3 regions of the Faecalimonas nexilis genome follow, and region 2 is predicted to be linked to each of the others. Evidence: a T-box and tRNA genes for the amino acid it is inferred to sense, from the RefSeq annotation. Region 2 holds a T-box; the other regions hold tRNA genes.
What was found. The T-box of region 2 lies ahead of thrS (threonine--tRNA ligase). A T-box ahead of a tRNA ligase gene usually reads a tRNA of that ligase, here a tRNA-Thr.
Positions count from the first base shown of each region.

Region 1: it encodes a tRNA-Thr, which carries the amino acid that the T-box ahead of thrS (threonine--tRNA ligase) is inferred to sense. The anticodon was not compared.
Region 3: it encodes a tRNA-Thr, which carries the amino acid that the T-box ahead of thrS (threonine--tRNA ligase) is inferred to sense. The anticodon was not compared.

Region 1 is NZ_AP029189.1:1,540,529-1,545,838, forward strand. It holds gene ylqF (ribosome biogenesis GTPase YlqF) at 1-196, shown strand, start outside; gene lepB (signal peptidase I) at 222-767, shown strand; gene rnhB (ribonuclease HII) at 760-1,518, shown strand; gene AC6I5B_RS07770 (YraN family protein) at 1,555-1,908, shown strand; gene pgeF (peptidoglycan editing factor PgeF) at 1,919-2,770, shown strand; gene AC6I5B_RS07780 (mechanosensitive ion channel family protein) at 2,780-3,694, shown strand; tRNA gene AC6I5B_RS07785 (tRNA-Thr) at 3,766-3,838, shown strand; gene AC6I5B_RS07790 (HAD family hydrolase) at 3,944-4,735, shown strand; gene AC6I5B_RS07795 (ABC transporter permease) at 4,801-5,310, opposite strand, start outside.
Region 2 is NZ_AP029189.1:809,558-814,867, reverse strand. It holds gene AC6I5B_RS03940 (MurR/RpiR family transcriptional regulator) at 1-25, opposite strand, end outside; gene AC6I5B_RS03935 (Tex family protein) at 28-2,181, opposite strand; T-box leader at 2,338-2,544, shown strand; gene thrS (threonine--tRNA ligase) at 2,673-4,637, shown strand; gene AC6I5B_RS03925 (TetR/AcrR family transcriptional regulator) at 4,755-5,310, shown strand, end outside.
Region 3 is NZ_AP029189.1:2,118,957-2,124,266, reverse strand. It holds gene cysS (cysteine--tRNA ligase) at 1-884, shown strand, start outside; gene AC6I5B_RS10855 (Mini-ribonuclease 3) at 869-1,318, shown strand; gene rlmB (23S rRNA (guanosine(2251)-2'-O)-methyltransferase RlmB) at 1,328-2,080, shown strand; gene sigH (RNA polymerase sporulation sigma factor SigH) at 2,097-2,711, shown strand; tRNA gene AC6I5B_RS10840 (tRNA-Thr) at 3,024-3,096, opposite strand; gene AC6I5B_RS10835 (glutamine--tRNA ligase/YqeY domain fusion protein) at 3,386-5,053, shown strand; gene pdxR (MocR-like pyridoxine biosynthesis transcription factor PdxR) at 5,058-5,310, shown strand, end outside.

The DNA of each region.
Region 1 (5,310 bases), 730 kb from region 2:
TGTTTTGGCAGAAAAATATGCTATTACCGAGGTCGAAGATCCGTATGCATGTCTGACTGATATTGCGAAAAACAGACATTGCCTGTTGAGGGGAAGCGAGCTGGACACGAATAAAGCAGCAATGCTTTTGATTGATGATTTCAGAAACGGAAGACTGGGAAAGATTACACTGGAATTTCCGGAAGATTATGAATAGGACAGTCAGAAAAGAGGAGTATTAGATGGAAGAACCAAAGGGAATCTTAAAAGAATTATTAGGTTGGATTGTGTATATCGCGGTTATTATCGGGTTGACATGGCTGATTATAACGTTTGTAGGGCAGCGTACACGAGTAAGCGGGCACTCTATGGAGGCAACTTTACATGATGGGGATAATCTCATTGTGGATAAGCTGTCTTACCGTTTCCGGGATCCGAAGCGATTTGAAATTATTGTATTCCCATATAGACATAAAGAAAATACATATTATATCAAGAGAATCATAGGGCTTCCGGGAGAAACAGTTCAGGTGAAGGACGGATATGTTTATATTGACGGAGAGAAGCTGGATGAAAATTATGGGCTGGAAGTGATGGAAGATGCCGGGATTGCGGCAGAGCCGATTGAACTTGGTGAGGATGAATATTTTGTGCTTGGCGATAACAGAAATCATAGCTCAGACAGCCGTGATCCAAGCGTTGGAATTCTTCACATAGATGAGTTGATTGGAAGGGCATGGATTCGGATCTGGCCATTAGACAGTATTGGGGTGATTCCTCATGAATAAAAAAATTAGTGAAATCAAAGCAGAATTTGAAGCTACAGATAAAGTGATGCTGAACGAGTTGTATGCAAAATATGAGAAGGATGAGCGTACAGGAGTAGTCAATCTGATTCAAAAATATAAAAAACAGGAACAAAAACTTTGTATGGAGCGAGAACGAATTGAGAATATGCGTATTTACGAAAGAAAATACGCACATTTTTCATATATATGCGGCATTGACGAAGTGGGGAGAGGACCGCTTGCGGGACCGGTGGTTGCCGGTGCGGTGATTTTGCCGAAAGATTGTGAGATTCTTTATCTGAATGACTCGAAAAAGCTTTCGGAAAAGAGACGAGAAGAGTTGTATGATGAGATTATGGAAAAAGCGATTGCGACAGGAATTGGCATTGTGAGTCCGGCACGAATTGATGAGATCAATATACTGCAGGCGACTTATGAGGCAATGCGTATAGCGATTCAACAATTAGAGACAGAGCCTGATCTGTTGTTGAATGATGCTGTGACGATTCCGGGAGTGACGATTGATCAGGTGCCAATTATCAAGGGTGATGCGAAAAGTGTTTCTATTGCAGCGGCAAGTATCATTGCAAAGGTTACAAGAGACCGTCTTATGGTTCAGTATGATGATGTGCTGCCTGGATATGGATTTGCGAGTAACAAAGGATATGGTTCTGCGGAACATATCACGGCGTTGAAAACGCTTGGAGCTACACCGATTCATAGAATGAGCTTTATTAAAAATTTTGTTTGAGACTGAAGTGTTAAGTTATAATAGAAGAGATATATAGTGGAAAATAGACGAAAAATAGGAACGAACTATGAGAGGCTTGCAGGAAAATATCTGGAAGCACACGGATATCAGATTATAGAATATAATTTCAAATGCAATGCAGGGGAAATTGACATCATTGCAAAAGATCAGGAGTATCTTGTCTTTTGTGAAGTGAAATACAGAAGGACGGCGAGAGCAGGTTACCCGATGGAAGCAGTATCACTGGCGAAGCGGCGAAGAATTTCAAAGTGTGCACAGTATTACGTTTATAAAAATCAGTGGCATGAGATGCCGTGCCGTTTTGATGTGGTAGGTATTTTGGGAACAGAAGTACAGCTTTTAAAGAATGCATTTGATTTTGTGGAGTGAAAGATAGAATATGAGTATAGGGTTTTCATATAAAAACGATGAAAAAATTTTTACGGAAAAAGTAGAAAATGGTGTTCCGTATTTGGAATACCCACTTCTGGCAGACACCGGATTGGTCCGTCATGGATTTTCGACAAGACTTGGGGGCGTCAGCGAAGGTGTTTGCAGTACGATGAATTTAAGCTTTTCAAGAGGGGATGACGAGTCGGCTGTCCGGGAAAACTATCGGAGGATGGCAAATGCAATCGGTGTAGAGGATGATAGTTTTGTGTTTTCCATGCAGACACACACGACAAATATTCGCGTTGTCACGTCAAAAGACAAGGGAAAAGGCTTGACTACACCGCTTGACTATTCGGATGTGGATGGTCTTGTGACAGATGAACCGGGACTTTGTCTGACAACATTCTATGCGGATTGTGTCCCTTTGTTTTTCTTGGATCCGGTGAAAAAAGTGATCGGTCTAAGTCATTCCGGTTGGAGAGGAACTGTCGGGAAAATAGGGAAAAAGACAGTGGAAGTGATGCGAAGCGAATATGGATGTCATCCAGAAGATATCTTGGCGGCAATCGGACCGTCTATCTGTCAGACGTGTTATGAAGTAAGCGAGGACGTCATTGATGCGTTTAGACAAAATTTTCACCAGCAGTACTGGGAGAAACTGTTTTATAGGAAAACAAATGGCAAATATCAACTGAATCTTTGGAAAGCAAATGAGTTGATATTGGAGGAAGCTGGGATTTTGAAAACACATTTGGCTGTGACGAACTTGTGCACGTGCTGCAACCATGAACTGTTGTTTTCACATCGGGCATCCAATGGAAAGAGGGGAAATTTAGCAGCATTTTTGGCATTGAAATAGGAGGTATATATGATATTACTGGCAGATACAGTAGGAGATGGGGCAGTTACAAAAGAAGTGACGGAAGCTACATCGGAGGCAGTACAAGAAGTCGGAAAGTTTGCGGAATATGTGAATGATAATATTCCGGAACTGATTGGTTTTGGAGTGCGCGTGCTTCTTGCGCTGGTTGTATTTTTTATTGGAACAAAAATTATCAAGCTGCTTCGGAAGATTGTCAGACGCTCTTTACAAAAATCAACGGTAGACAAAGGAGTAGAGCAGTTTGTCGATTCGATGTTAAAGTTTGTATTGTATATTATTTTGATTTTTTCAATTGGAAGTAATTTTGGCATCGACACGACATCGGTAGCGGCATTGCTGGCATCCGGAGGTGTGGCAATTGGTCTTGCTCTGCAAGGCGCACTATCGAACTTTGCAGGCGGTGTTTTGATTTTGATTTTGAAACCATTTGTAGTGGGAGATTATATTATTGAAGACACGAATAAGTGTGAAGGTACTGTAAAAGAAATCCAAATTTTTTATACAAAACTTTCCACTGTTGACAACAAGACTATTGTAATTCCGAATGGTGCATTGGCAAATAACAGTCTTACCAATGTGACTGCAAAGAATGAGCGGAGAATGGATCTTTTGATAGACATATCCTACGAAGCAGATCTTAGAAAGGCAAAACAGTTGATTGAGCAGATCCTAATGGAAGAGGAAGCGGTATTAAAAGAGGAAGAAGTGTTAGTGTTTGTAGATAGTCTTGGGGCAAGTTCTGTAGTGATTGGAACAAGATCATGGGTGAAGACGGAGGAGTATTGGCCGACGAGATGGAGGCTGCTAGAAAGAATTAAGCTGACAATGGACGAAAATGGTATTGAAATACCTTATCAGCAGATGACTGTGCATTTACCGAAAGAAGAGGCTAAACAGTAAATTTTTGAAAAAAGTGTTGCATATTTTTGAAAATGCGATATAATAAAGCTTGTGATTTGTTTTAATCACTTGCTGAAATAGCTCAGTTGGTAGAGCACTTCACTCGTAATGAAGGGGTCGTCGGTTCAAGTCCGATTTTCAGCTGACTAGATTAGAAGTACCGTAACTTCAAGGGAAATCAGTATTTCCAAGAGGGTGCGGTACTTTTTTGTTTAAATGTTTACATGAATGGAGAAGGAGGCAAACAATATGAGTCGAAAAATGCTTTTTTTTGACATTGACGGAACACTTGTGGCAGAGGGAACACATTACCTTCCACAAAGTGCGGTGAATGCAATTCGCAAGGCAAGAGAAAATGGGCATTTGGTGTTTATCAATACGGGACGAACGAGATTTAGTATTGATGATTTTTTAGAAGAGATAGGTTTTGATGGTTATGTCTGTGGATGCGGAACGGCAATTTATGTTGGAGAAAAGACGATTTTTAAAAATACACTTACAAAAGAATATTGTAGGGAAATTATTAAGATGTTAAGAACATGCAATATCACAGCGGTGTTTGAGGAGGAAAATCGTGTGTTCTTTGATGAAGAGCTTCCAGATCATAAAATTCTTCATGATTTAAGAGCAAGGTTCGGTACGAAAGCATTTGATATTCCAAAGTCGCTGGAAGATGGAGAAATTTTATTTGATAAATTTGTAGTATGGGTGAATACAGTGAGTGACTATAAGATGTTCTACAACTATATTTCAGAGAAATTTGATTGTATAGACAGAGGCGCTGGAATGTATGAGATTGTTCCAAAGGGGATTTCGAAAGCGTCCGGTATTCAGATGCTTATGGATTATTATGGAATTTTGCTGGAAGATTGCTATGCGTTTGGAGACAGCACGAACGATCTTCAGATGCTTCAGTTTGTACCAAACAGTGTTGCGATGGGGAATAGCATGAAAGAGATTTTTCCATATTGTGCGTACCGGACTGCAGATTTGGAAGATGACGGGATCGAAAAGGCATTAAGACATTATGGAATTATTTAAAAAATAAGATGAAAAAACAGAGTGCAAGAAGTTGCAGAAATACTTCTTGCACTCTATTTTGATAGTTAGAACTTTTTTAAATACCATTTTTCCAACAGATTAATCAAAGCATACAGCCCCATAGCCATAATACACAAAAGTACAATTGACATGAGTAGCCAGTCTAGCTTAAAGACCTGACTGGAGTAGATAATCAGGTATCCGAGACCATTTCTTGCCGCCAGAAATTCTCCGATAATGACACCCACAAGACATAGACCGATATTGACTTTCATATTGCTGATGATAGCGGGAATGGAGCTTGGCAGTACTACTTTCATCAGTGCATGGAATCTGTTCCCGTGGAGCGTGTAGATCAGTTTGATTTTTTCTTTGTCAGCGTTGATAAATGTTGTGTATAGGTTCAGGATGCTTCCAAAAATTGCGACAGACATGCCGGCGACAATGATTGTAGTGCGAGTTGCACCAAGCCACACAATTAAAAGTGGTGCAAGCGCAGATTTTGGCAGACTGTTTAAAACGACAAGAAACGGTTCTAATATTTCGGAGAGTTTTGGACTGAACCATAAAAGAAT
Region 2 (5,310 bases):
GCTGAATGGTTTCATACGAGAACATTTTTATATTCCTTTCATCGTCAACTGAATTCGTTTTTTCTTCACATCCACACTCATCACTTTTACATCTACAATATCTCCGACACTTACCACTTCCAATGGATGCTTGATAAATTTTTTGTCTGTAATCTGCGAGATGTGTACAAGACCATCCTGATGCACTCCGATGTCCACAAATACTCCAAAGTCGATGACATTTCGGACGGTTCCTTTTAAAATCATGCCTTCTGTCAGATCTTTCATCTCCAGGACATCAGTTCTTAAAATCGGTTTTGGCATCTCATCACGCGGGTCACGTCCCGGTTTTTCCAATTCTTTTACAATGTCGCGCAGCGTAATTTCTCCGATGCCGAGTTCTTCTGCAAGTTTTTTATAATCTTTAATTGATTTGGAAAGTCCCTGCAAATTTCCTCCTGTGATATCTTTTGTTGTAAACCCTTGTTTTTCTAGCAGTTTTTCTGCCGCCTCGTAACTTTCCGGATGCACACTTGTCGCGTCAAGCGGATTTTTTCCACCCTGAATTCTCATAAATCCGGCACACTGCTCAAACGCTTTCGGCCCCAATTTTGCCACCTTTAAAAGCTGCTTTCTGCTCGTAAAGCTTCCATTTTCTTCTCTGTATGTGACAATATTTTTTGCGATCGCATTGGAAATGCCGGAAATATAAGCTAAAAGCGGTGCAGATGCAGTATTTAGATCCACTCCGACTTTATTTACACAGTCTTCCACAACACCGGACAGCGCTTCGCTTAATTTTTTCTGATTCATATCATGCTGATACTGTCCGACACCGATAGATTTCGGATCAATCTTCACAAGTTCTGCAAGCGGATCCTGGAGACGTCTCGCAATTGACGCCGCACTTCTTTGTCCTACATCAAAGTTCGGGAATTCTTCTGTTGCAAGTTTGCTTGCGGAATATACGGAAGCCCCCGCCTCGTTTGTGATAATATATTGCACTTTCTCCGGAATCTCTTTGAATAATTCTACAATAATCTGCTCTGATTCTCTGGAGGCCGTTCCATTTCCAACTGAAAATAACGTAATTCCGTATTTTCGAATCAGTTTCTTCAGTGTCTCTTTTGCTGCCTGAATCTTCTGAGGAGTAGTCGGTGCAGTCGGGTAAATAACAGTCGTATCCAGCACTTTTCCGGTTGCATCTACTACTGCAAGCTTACATCCGGTACGAAATGCAGGATCCCACCCAAGCACAACCTGTCCAACAATCGGCGGCTGCATCAAAAGTTGTTCCAAGTTCTTTCCAAAAACCTCAATCGCGCCGTCCTCTGCTTTTTCTGTTAGATCACTTCGGATCTCACGCTCAATCGCCGGCGCTATCAAGCGCTTATAGCTGTCTTCAATTACTTCCTGTAAAATCGGTGTTGTATACACATTATCTGAAGAAATGACTTTCTTTTCCAGATATTGCAAAATTCGTTCTTCCGGAGCCTCCACCTTCACAGTCAATATCTTTTCCTTTTCTCCACGATTCAATGCAAGAATACGGTGTCCGGCAAGTTTTGTAATCGGCTCTTCGAATTCATAGTACATCTCGTACACGGATTCTGTCTGTGCATCCTTCGCTATTGAAGTAATTTTTCCTTGTTTCGCAGTCAGATCTCGGATATAGATGCGGTAATCCGCCTCATCGGAAATATATTCTGCAATGATATCTTTCGCTCCATTGATTGCTTCCTCCGCCGTCTTTACCTCTTTTTCTTCCGAAATATAAGATTTTGCTGCTTCTTCTATCGGGACTTTTGTCTTTTGCAGCGTGATCAGCGCTGCCAGAGGTTCAAGCCCTTTTTCTTTTGCGATTGTCGCCCTCGTTCTTCGTTTTGGTCTATATGGGCGGTATAAATCTTCCACAACCACCAGTGTCTCTGCTGCAAGAATCTGCAACTTCAATTCTTCTGTCAGTTTCCCCTGCTCTTCAATTGTCGCAAGCACCTGCTCTTTTTTCTCTTCCAAATTTCGAAGATACATCAGTCTTTCGTATAATTTTCGAAGCTGCTCATCATTTAACGAACCAGTTGCCTCTTTACGGTATCTGGAAATAAACGGAATCGTATTTCCCTCATCGATTAACTTTACAGCCGCTTCCACCTGCCATTCTTTCACGCCAAGCTCTTCTGTTATTTTTTGATTTATATCCATTTCTAAAATCCTCTCTGTTCTACGCATGATACATTATTGTTCACACTCTCTATGCTGCTTTTGCGATCGACTGATATGTGAACTGTAACTATTATATCCAAAAATCCAGTCATTGACAAATCATTTTCCAATGTTATAATAGGGGATATAGAAACAGAAAACACGTTGATGAGACGAGTAAGATGTGAAAGGATACAGAGAGAGAGGTCGCAGGCTGGAAGCCTCTTATTGCGGAAACATCTGAAAACTACCTCGGAGTGGCTGCAAAACAGTCCGGTGATTCCGTTATAATCAGTTGAGTGGTTCTGGTATTTGCCAGTACAATTTGGGTGGAACCGCGAGTAAAGAGAACTCGTCCCTTGTAATGAAATTCATTACAAGGGATTTTTTTCGTTTCATTTTACGTTTAGGGACAGGGCATTTGTCAATTAGGGACGTAGTAAAATTCAATTTTCCTACGTCCCCAAATTAAAAAAGGAGAGATGATTATTATGAAAATTACATTAAAAGATGGTTCCGTAAAGGAATATGCAGAGAGCAAATCAGTATATGAAATTGCACTTGATATCAGCGAGGGGCTTGCGAGAGCAGCTTGCGCCGGAGAGGTAAATGGAGAAGTTGTAGATTTAAGAACAGTTGTATCAGAAGACTGTGAACTGAACATTTTGACTGCAAACGACGAGAAAGGGCTTGCCGCACTTCGTCACACGGCATCTCATGTTCTTGCAGAGGCAGTAAAGAGATTATATCCGGAGGCAAAACTTGCAATCGGACCTTCCATCGATACTGGATACTATTATGATTTTGAACATGCACCATTTTCAAACGAAGATTTAGAGACAATTGAAAAAGAGATGAAAAAGATCATCAAAGAAGGTGCTAAAATTGAACGTTTCGAACTTCCTCGTGCTGAAGCGATCGCACTTATGGAAGAAAAAGGGGAACCTTATAAAGTGGAATTGATCAACGATCTTCCTGAAGATTCTGTGATTTCATTCTACAGACAAGGTGAATTTGTTGATCTTTGCGCCGGACCTCACTTGATGAGCACAAAAGGTGTCAAAGCATTCAAACTGATTTCTTCTTCCGGTGCTTACTGGAGAGGAAATGAAAACAATAAAATGCTGACTCGTATTTACGGAACTGCGTATTCGAAAAAAGATGAATTAAAAGCACATATGGAACATTTGGAAGACATCAAAAAGCGCGACCACAACAAACTTGGCCGTGAGATGGAACTGTTCACAACTGTTGATGTCATCGGACAGGGACTTCCTCTTTTGATGCCAAAAGGTGCTGCTATGGTCCAGACAATGCAAAGATGGATTGAAGATGAAGAAGAACGCCGCGGTTATATGAGAACAAAGACACCGCTTATGGCAAAAAAAGATTTATATGTCATTTCCGATCACTGGGGACATTATAAAGAAGGAATGTTCGTTCTTGGAGATGAAGAAAAAGAAGGCGAAGAAGTATTCGCACTTCGTCCGATGACATGCCCTTTCCAGTATTATGTATATAAACAAAGCCAGAAGAGCTACCGAGATCTGCCATGCCGTTACGGTGAGACTTCTACTTTATTCAGAAATGAAGATTCCGGAGAAATGCACGGATTGACTCGTGTAAGACAGTTTACAATTTCTGAAGGACATCTTGTGATCCGCCCTGATCAGGTAGAAGATGAATTCAAAGGCTGTGTCGATCTTGCAAAATACTGTCTGACAACACTCGGTGTGGAAGAAGATGTAACATATCGTCTCTCTCTTGCAGATCCTGACAATATGGATAAATATCTTGGAACAAGAGAAATGTGGGATGAAGTAGAAGATGTTATGCGTAAAATGTTAGACCATCTTGAAATCAACTACACAGAAGAGACAGGTGAGGCTGCATTCTACGGACCAAAACTTGACATTCAGGCAAAAAATGTTTACGGCAAAGAAGATACTATGATTACAATTCAGTTGGATATGTTCCTTGCAGAACGTTTTGACATGACATTTGTAGACAAAGACGGCGAAAAGAAACGTCCATACATCATCCATCGTACTGCAATGGGATGCTACGAGAGAACACTTGCATGGCTGATTGAAAAATATGCCGGCTTATTCCCGACATGGCTTTGTCCAGAACAGGTTCGTGTACTTCCTATTTCAGAGAAATATCACGATTATGCAAACAAAGTTGCTAACGAATTACGTGGCAACGGCGTAAAATGCACAGTTGACGAACGTGCTGAAAAAATTGGTTACAAAATTCGTGAGACACGTCTCGATCGCGTTCCTTACATGCTTGTTGTCGGAGCAAAAGAGGAAGAAGAAGGCGTTGTATCTGTACGAAGCAGATATTTAGGCGATGAAGGCCAAAAACCTTTGGATACATTTATCAATGATATTTGTAAAGAAATCCGCACAAAAGAGATTCGTAAAATCGAAGTGCAGGAAGATCAGAAATAAATTAATTTTTATCAACAAGGAGCCGAGCAGAAACAGAGTATGCTCGGTTTTCTTGTTTTTTATAAGAAGTTATGGTATACTTCATACAAATCTGTCATTGAATGAAGGAGGGAAAACATGAAAGAACCTGTAGAATTGTCAAAACAACAGAGAAAATCAAAAGAGACAAAAGAGCGTATCTTCCAGGCTGCAAAACGTATTTTACAAAAAAGCGGCTACGAAGAACTTTCCATAAAAAATATTTGCGAGGAAGCGGGCGTTTCCAACGGAAGCTTTTATCATCACTTTAAAACAAAAGATGATCTGCTTTCCTATTATATTGAAGACCAGCCAAGCATCGATCCGGATCGTTTAGAACTGCCTAAAAATAAAGAGGATGCAAAAGAAACGATCATTCATGTCTACTTAAATTATGTGAAATATTGTAAGGAACTTGGCGTGGAATTTATGGCGGGATATTACACTCCGCACAATCAGGCGTTAAACCCTACGATTCGTACCGAGCGTCCATACCCAATCGTCACTGTTCAGCATTATTTAGAACGAGCTTTAGAAGCCAATGCGATTCAATTGAATTTGAAAATCGAGGAAATCACCACAGATATCCGTATGATTGTCATCGGAAATGTATTTGAATGGGCGATGAGAAATGGAGATGCTGATTTTGAAGGAA
Region 3 (5,310 bases), 1.3 Mb from region 2:
AAAAAGAAGACCCATTGGATTTTGTTCTTTGGAAACCGAAAAAAGAAGGAGAGCCGGCGTGGGAGTCGCCTTGGTGCGACGGACGTCCTGGATGGCATATTGAGTGTTCTGTGATGTCGAAAAAATATCTCGGAGATCAGATTGACATCCATGCGGGAGGGGAGGACCTTGTATTCCCGCACCATGAAAACGAGATTGCACAAAGTGAGGCGGCAAATGGAAAAGAGTTTGCAAGGTATTGGATGCACAATGCATTTTTAAATATTGATAACCGTAAGATGTCAAAATCGCTTGGTAACTTCAGAACAGTGAGAGAGATCAGCGAACAGTATGACCTTCAGGTGCTTCGTTTCTTTATGCTGAGCGCACATTACAGAAGCCCGTTGAACTTTAGTGCTGATTTAATGGAAGCATCAAAAAATGGTCTCACACGTATCGTGACCGCTGTGGACAATCTGAAACATTTGGAAAATGCAACTTCGGCTGAGGCGATGACAGATGTGGAGAAGGAAACCTTCGAAAAGACGAAAGAATTCGTGGAAGGCTTTGAGACGGCGATGGAAGATGATTTTAATACTGCCGATGCAATTGCTTCTATTTTTGAACTTGTAAAATTTGCAAATACGACTGCGACAGCAGAAAGTTCAAAAGAGTATTTGAAAGGACTTCATGATCTGATTGTGAAGCTGGCAGATGTACTTGGATTGATCGTAGAAAAAGAAGAGGAGCTGCTTGCGGAAGATATTGAAAAGCTGATCGAGGAGCGCCAGGCGGCGAGAAAAGAAAAGAATTTTAAACGTGCAGATGAGATTCGTAACGAGTTGTTGGAAAAAGGAATTATTTTAGAGGATACACGTGAAGGAGTAAAATGGAAAAGAGCATAGGGTTTGAATTTGATTCCTATATGCAAGAAGTTTTTCAAATGAAAGAGGTGGATGTTAACAGTTATTCACCTCTTACATTGGCATATATAGGAGATAGTATATACGATTTGATTATCAAAAGCCTTGTGATCAATCAAGGCAACCGCCAGGTGAATAAGCTGCACAAGGAGACCAGCATGTATGTTCAGGCGTCCACCCAGTCTCTCATGATGCGCGCGATGCAGGAAGAGCTGACAGAAGAAGAACATGCTGTTTACAAGCGTGGAAGAAACGCAAAATCGGTATCTCCGGCAAAAAATCAATCGATTACCGATTATAGAAGAGCAACCGGATTCGAGGCGTTGCTCGGATATCTGTATTTGAAAAAAGAATGGAAACGAATGTTGGATTTGGTGAAAATCGGTCTGGACAGTTTGAAAGAAAAAGAAGTGTAGGAGGCTTATATGAGCGAAGAGATAAAGGTAGAAAATTTGATGGTTGAGGGACGCAATGCAGTGATTGAGGCATTTCGCTCCGGTAAACCTGTGGATAAGCTGTTTGTGCTTGACGGCTGTCAGGATGGTCCGGTCCGCACAATTATCAGAGAGGCGAAAAAACATGATACTATCATTAATTTTGTGACAAAAGAACGATTGGATCAGATTTCTGAGACAAAGAAACATCAAGGTGTGATTGCATATGCAGCGGCCTATGAGTATTCAGAAGTGGAAGACATGTTGGAACTGGCAAAGAAGAAGGGCGAAGATCCGTTTTTGATTTTGCTTGATAACATTGAAGATCCACATAATCTTGGTGCGATCATCCGTACCGCAAACCTTGCAGGGGCACATGGCGTGATCATTCCAAAGAGACGTGCAGTCGGGCTTACAGCTACTGTTGCAAAGACATCTGCGGGAGCGCTTAATTATACTCCGGTCGCAAAGGTGACAAATCTCGCAAAAACAATGGAAGAGCTGAAAGAAAAAGGGTTATGGTTTGTCTGTGCAGATATGGGCGGCGAATCCATGTACCGACTGAATCTGACAGGTCCAATCGGGATGGTTATTGGAAATGAAGGAGATGGAGTAAGCCGGCTTGTGAAAGAAAAATGTGATTTCATCGCATCTATTCCGATGAAAGGTGACATTGATTCTTTGAATGCATCTGTGGCGGCAGGTGTATTAGCATATGAGATTGTAAGACAGCGTTTGCAGTAGTTTTAGGAGAAAAAGAATGTCTGATTATGGAAAAATGACAGATGAGCAGCTAATCTGCAATCTGCGGGCAGGGGAACAGGAAATTACCGATTATGTCATGGATAAGTATAAATTTCTTGTGAAGAAAAAGGCGAAAGAGATGTATCTTCTCGGTGGGGAAAACGATGACTTGATTCAGGAGGGGATGATCGGACTTTTCAAAGCGGTGCGTGATTATGACAGTGAGCAGGGAACGTCCTTTGCAAGTTTTGCGGATCTTTGTATATCAAGACAGATGTACAGTGCAATCAAAGCGTCTCAGAGGCAGAAACATATGCCGTTGAACTCTTACATTTCCCTGTATGAGCAGGGAGAGGATACACAGGAAGAAAAACAGCAGCCTCTGATCGAGACGATTCAGACAATGAAAGACAATAATCCAGAGGAGTTGTTCCTGAATAAAGAATATCTGCAGATGATTGAGCAGGAGTTAAAACAAAGGTTGAGTGATCTGGAAAATCGGGTACTGCATTTGCATTTGTTGGGAATCGATTATCAGACGATTGCAAAGCTTTTGGATAAAAGCCCGAAATCCATTGATAATGCACTGCAGCGAATTAAAGCGAAAATGGCAGGGATTGTGCAGATATAGAAGCTACCCGGCGAAATATGTATTACAGAATAGCGCTACACTTTGCGGGTGTGGCGCTATTTTTGCGTTTGTTGTTAGTTACAAGGGTAATCACTGCACAAAGCATAGCAATAAAGGAAAACAAATCAGACCATGTTACCATAAGCACCAACCCCCTTTCTACTGGGTGGCTGGCATAGCACCTCATCAGCTCCCTGGGTAAGTATACTATTACCAATGTACAGTATTTCTTATATTGTAAAAAATCGTGGAATTTTGAATTTGATATGATAAAAAGAAAAGAACCATTGAAAAATCAAAGGTTCTGAGTACAGCTGCTGGCGGGACTTGAACCCGTGACCTCCGCCTTACCAAGGCGACGCGCTACCGACTGCGCCACAGCAGCATATATTTTTACAACAAATTTATATTACTATAGCTTGTTTCATCTGTCAATGTTATTTTTAGTAAAAAATTTTCGAAGTGAAACCATTTTAGGGAATTCGCTGTCTAATAGATGAAGACAATTTTATGGAGCATGGATGTACCTACGTGAAAGTTACAGAGAAATCATAGCAAAATGCAGATTACGTGTTGTTCCAAACTTTATTTTATGGTATCCTATAGAATAAAGTGAATCTTCTGTGAAGTGGTCTTGGATTTTACGGAAGAAGAATAGATAGTGGAGGAATGACATGGAAAACGAAGTAGTTTCAAAAAATTTTATAGAACAGGAAATTGAAAAAGATTTAAGAGAAGGTGTATATGATACGGTATGCACAAGATTCCCGCCGGAGCCGAATGGATATCTTCATATCGGACATGCAAAATCTATTTTGCTGAACTATGGATTGGCACAGAAATATAACGGTACATTCCATATGCGTTTTGATGATACGAATCCAACAAAAGAGAAAGTGGAATTTGTAGAGTCTATTAAAGAAGATATCAAATGGCTTGGAGCAGACTGGAAAGACAATCTGTTTTTTGCATCAGATTATTTTGACCAGATGTATGAATGTGCTGTGAAATTAATCAAAAAAGGAAAAGCATATGTATGTGATCTGACAGCGGAAGAGATTCGCGAGTACAGAGGAACTTTGACAGAACCGGGAAGAAACAGCCCGTACCGTGAACGTACGGTGGAAGAGAATTTAGAGCTGTTCGAGGCGATGAAAAATGGAGAGTTTGAAGATGGGGAGAGAGTGCTCCGTGCAAAAATCGATATGGCATCACCGAACATCAACATGCGTGACCCGATCATTTACCGTGTGGCACATATGACGCATCACAATACAGGTGATAAATGGTGTATTTACCCAATGTACGATTTCGCACATCCGATTGAAGATGCGATTGAGAAAATCACACATTCTATCTGTACATTAGAGTTTGAAGATCACAGACCACTGTATGACTGGGTTGTAAGAGAATGTGAGTTTGAACCGGCACCAAGACAGATTGAGTTTGCAAAATTATATTTGACAAATGTGGTGACAGGAAAGAGATATATCAAAAAATTAGTCGAAGACGGTATTGTAGATGGATGGGATGATCCAAGACTTGTATCAATTGCGGCACTTAGAAGACGTGGATTTACACCGGAATCATTGAAGATGTTCGTAGATCTCTGCGGAGTGTCTAAGAGCAACAGCTCTGTGGACTACGCAATGTTAGAATACTGTATCCGTGAAGATTTGAAGATGAAAAAATCACGTATGATGGCAGTGCTTGATCCGATCAAGCTGATCATCGACAATTATCCGGAAGGACAGGTTGAATATTTGGATGTGGCAAATAATTTGGAAAATGAAGAATTAGGATACCGTAAAGTACCTTTCTGCAGAGAGCTTTACATTGAGAGAGAAGACTTTATGGAAGAGCCACCGAAAAAATATTTCCGTTTGTTCCCAGGAAACGAAGTGCGCCTGATGCATGCGTATTTTGTAAAATGTGAAAGCTTTGTAAAAGATGAAAACGGTAATATCACAGAGATTCACTGTACGTATGATCCAGAGACAAAATGTGGAAGTGGATTTACAGGAAGAAAAGTAAAAGGTACGATTCACTGGGTACCAGCTCCATATGCAGTGAAAGCAGAAGTACGTCTTTATGAAAATATTGTTGACGAAGAAAAAGGTGTTTACAATAAAGAGGACGGTTCTTTGAACTTGAATCCAAATTCATTGACAATCTTGAAAGACTGCTATTTAGAGCCAAGCTTTGACGATGCAAAAGCATATGACAGCTTCCAGTTTGTGAGAAACGGATATTTCTGTATTGATGCGAAAGATTCAAAACCGGATGCGCTTGTATTTAACCGTATCGTATCCTTGAAGAGCTCTTTCAAACTGCCAAAATAAACAGATGAATGAATTGACAATCAATTTGAAGACAAAATCGGATGTGCCACTGTATGAGCAGATTTACCGGCATATTAAGACAGAGATTCAAAGTGGGCGGATTGCCTGCAGAGAAAAACTGCCTTCTACACGGGCTCTCTCCAGACATTTGGAGGTGAGCCGAAGTACGGTAGAGCTGGCATATGAACAGCTTTTGTCGGAAGGGTATATTGAGTCGGAGCCGTGTAAAGGCTTTTTTGCCGCGCAATTGGAAGGAT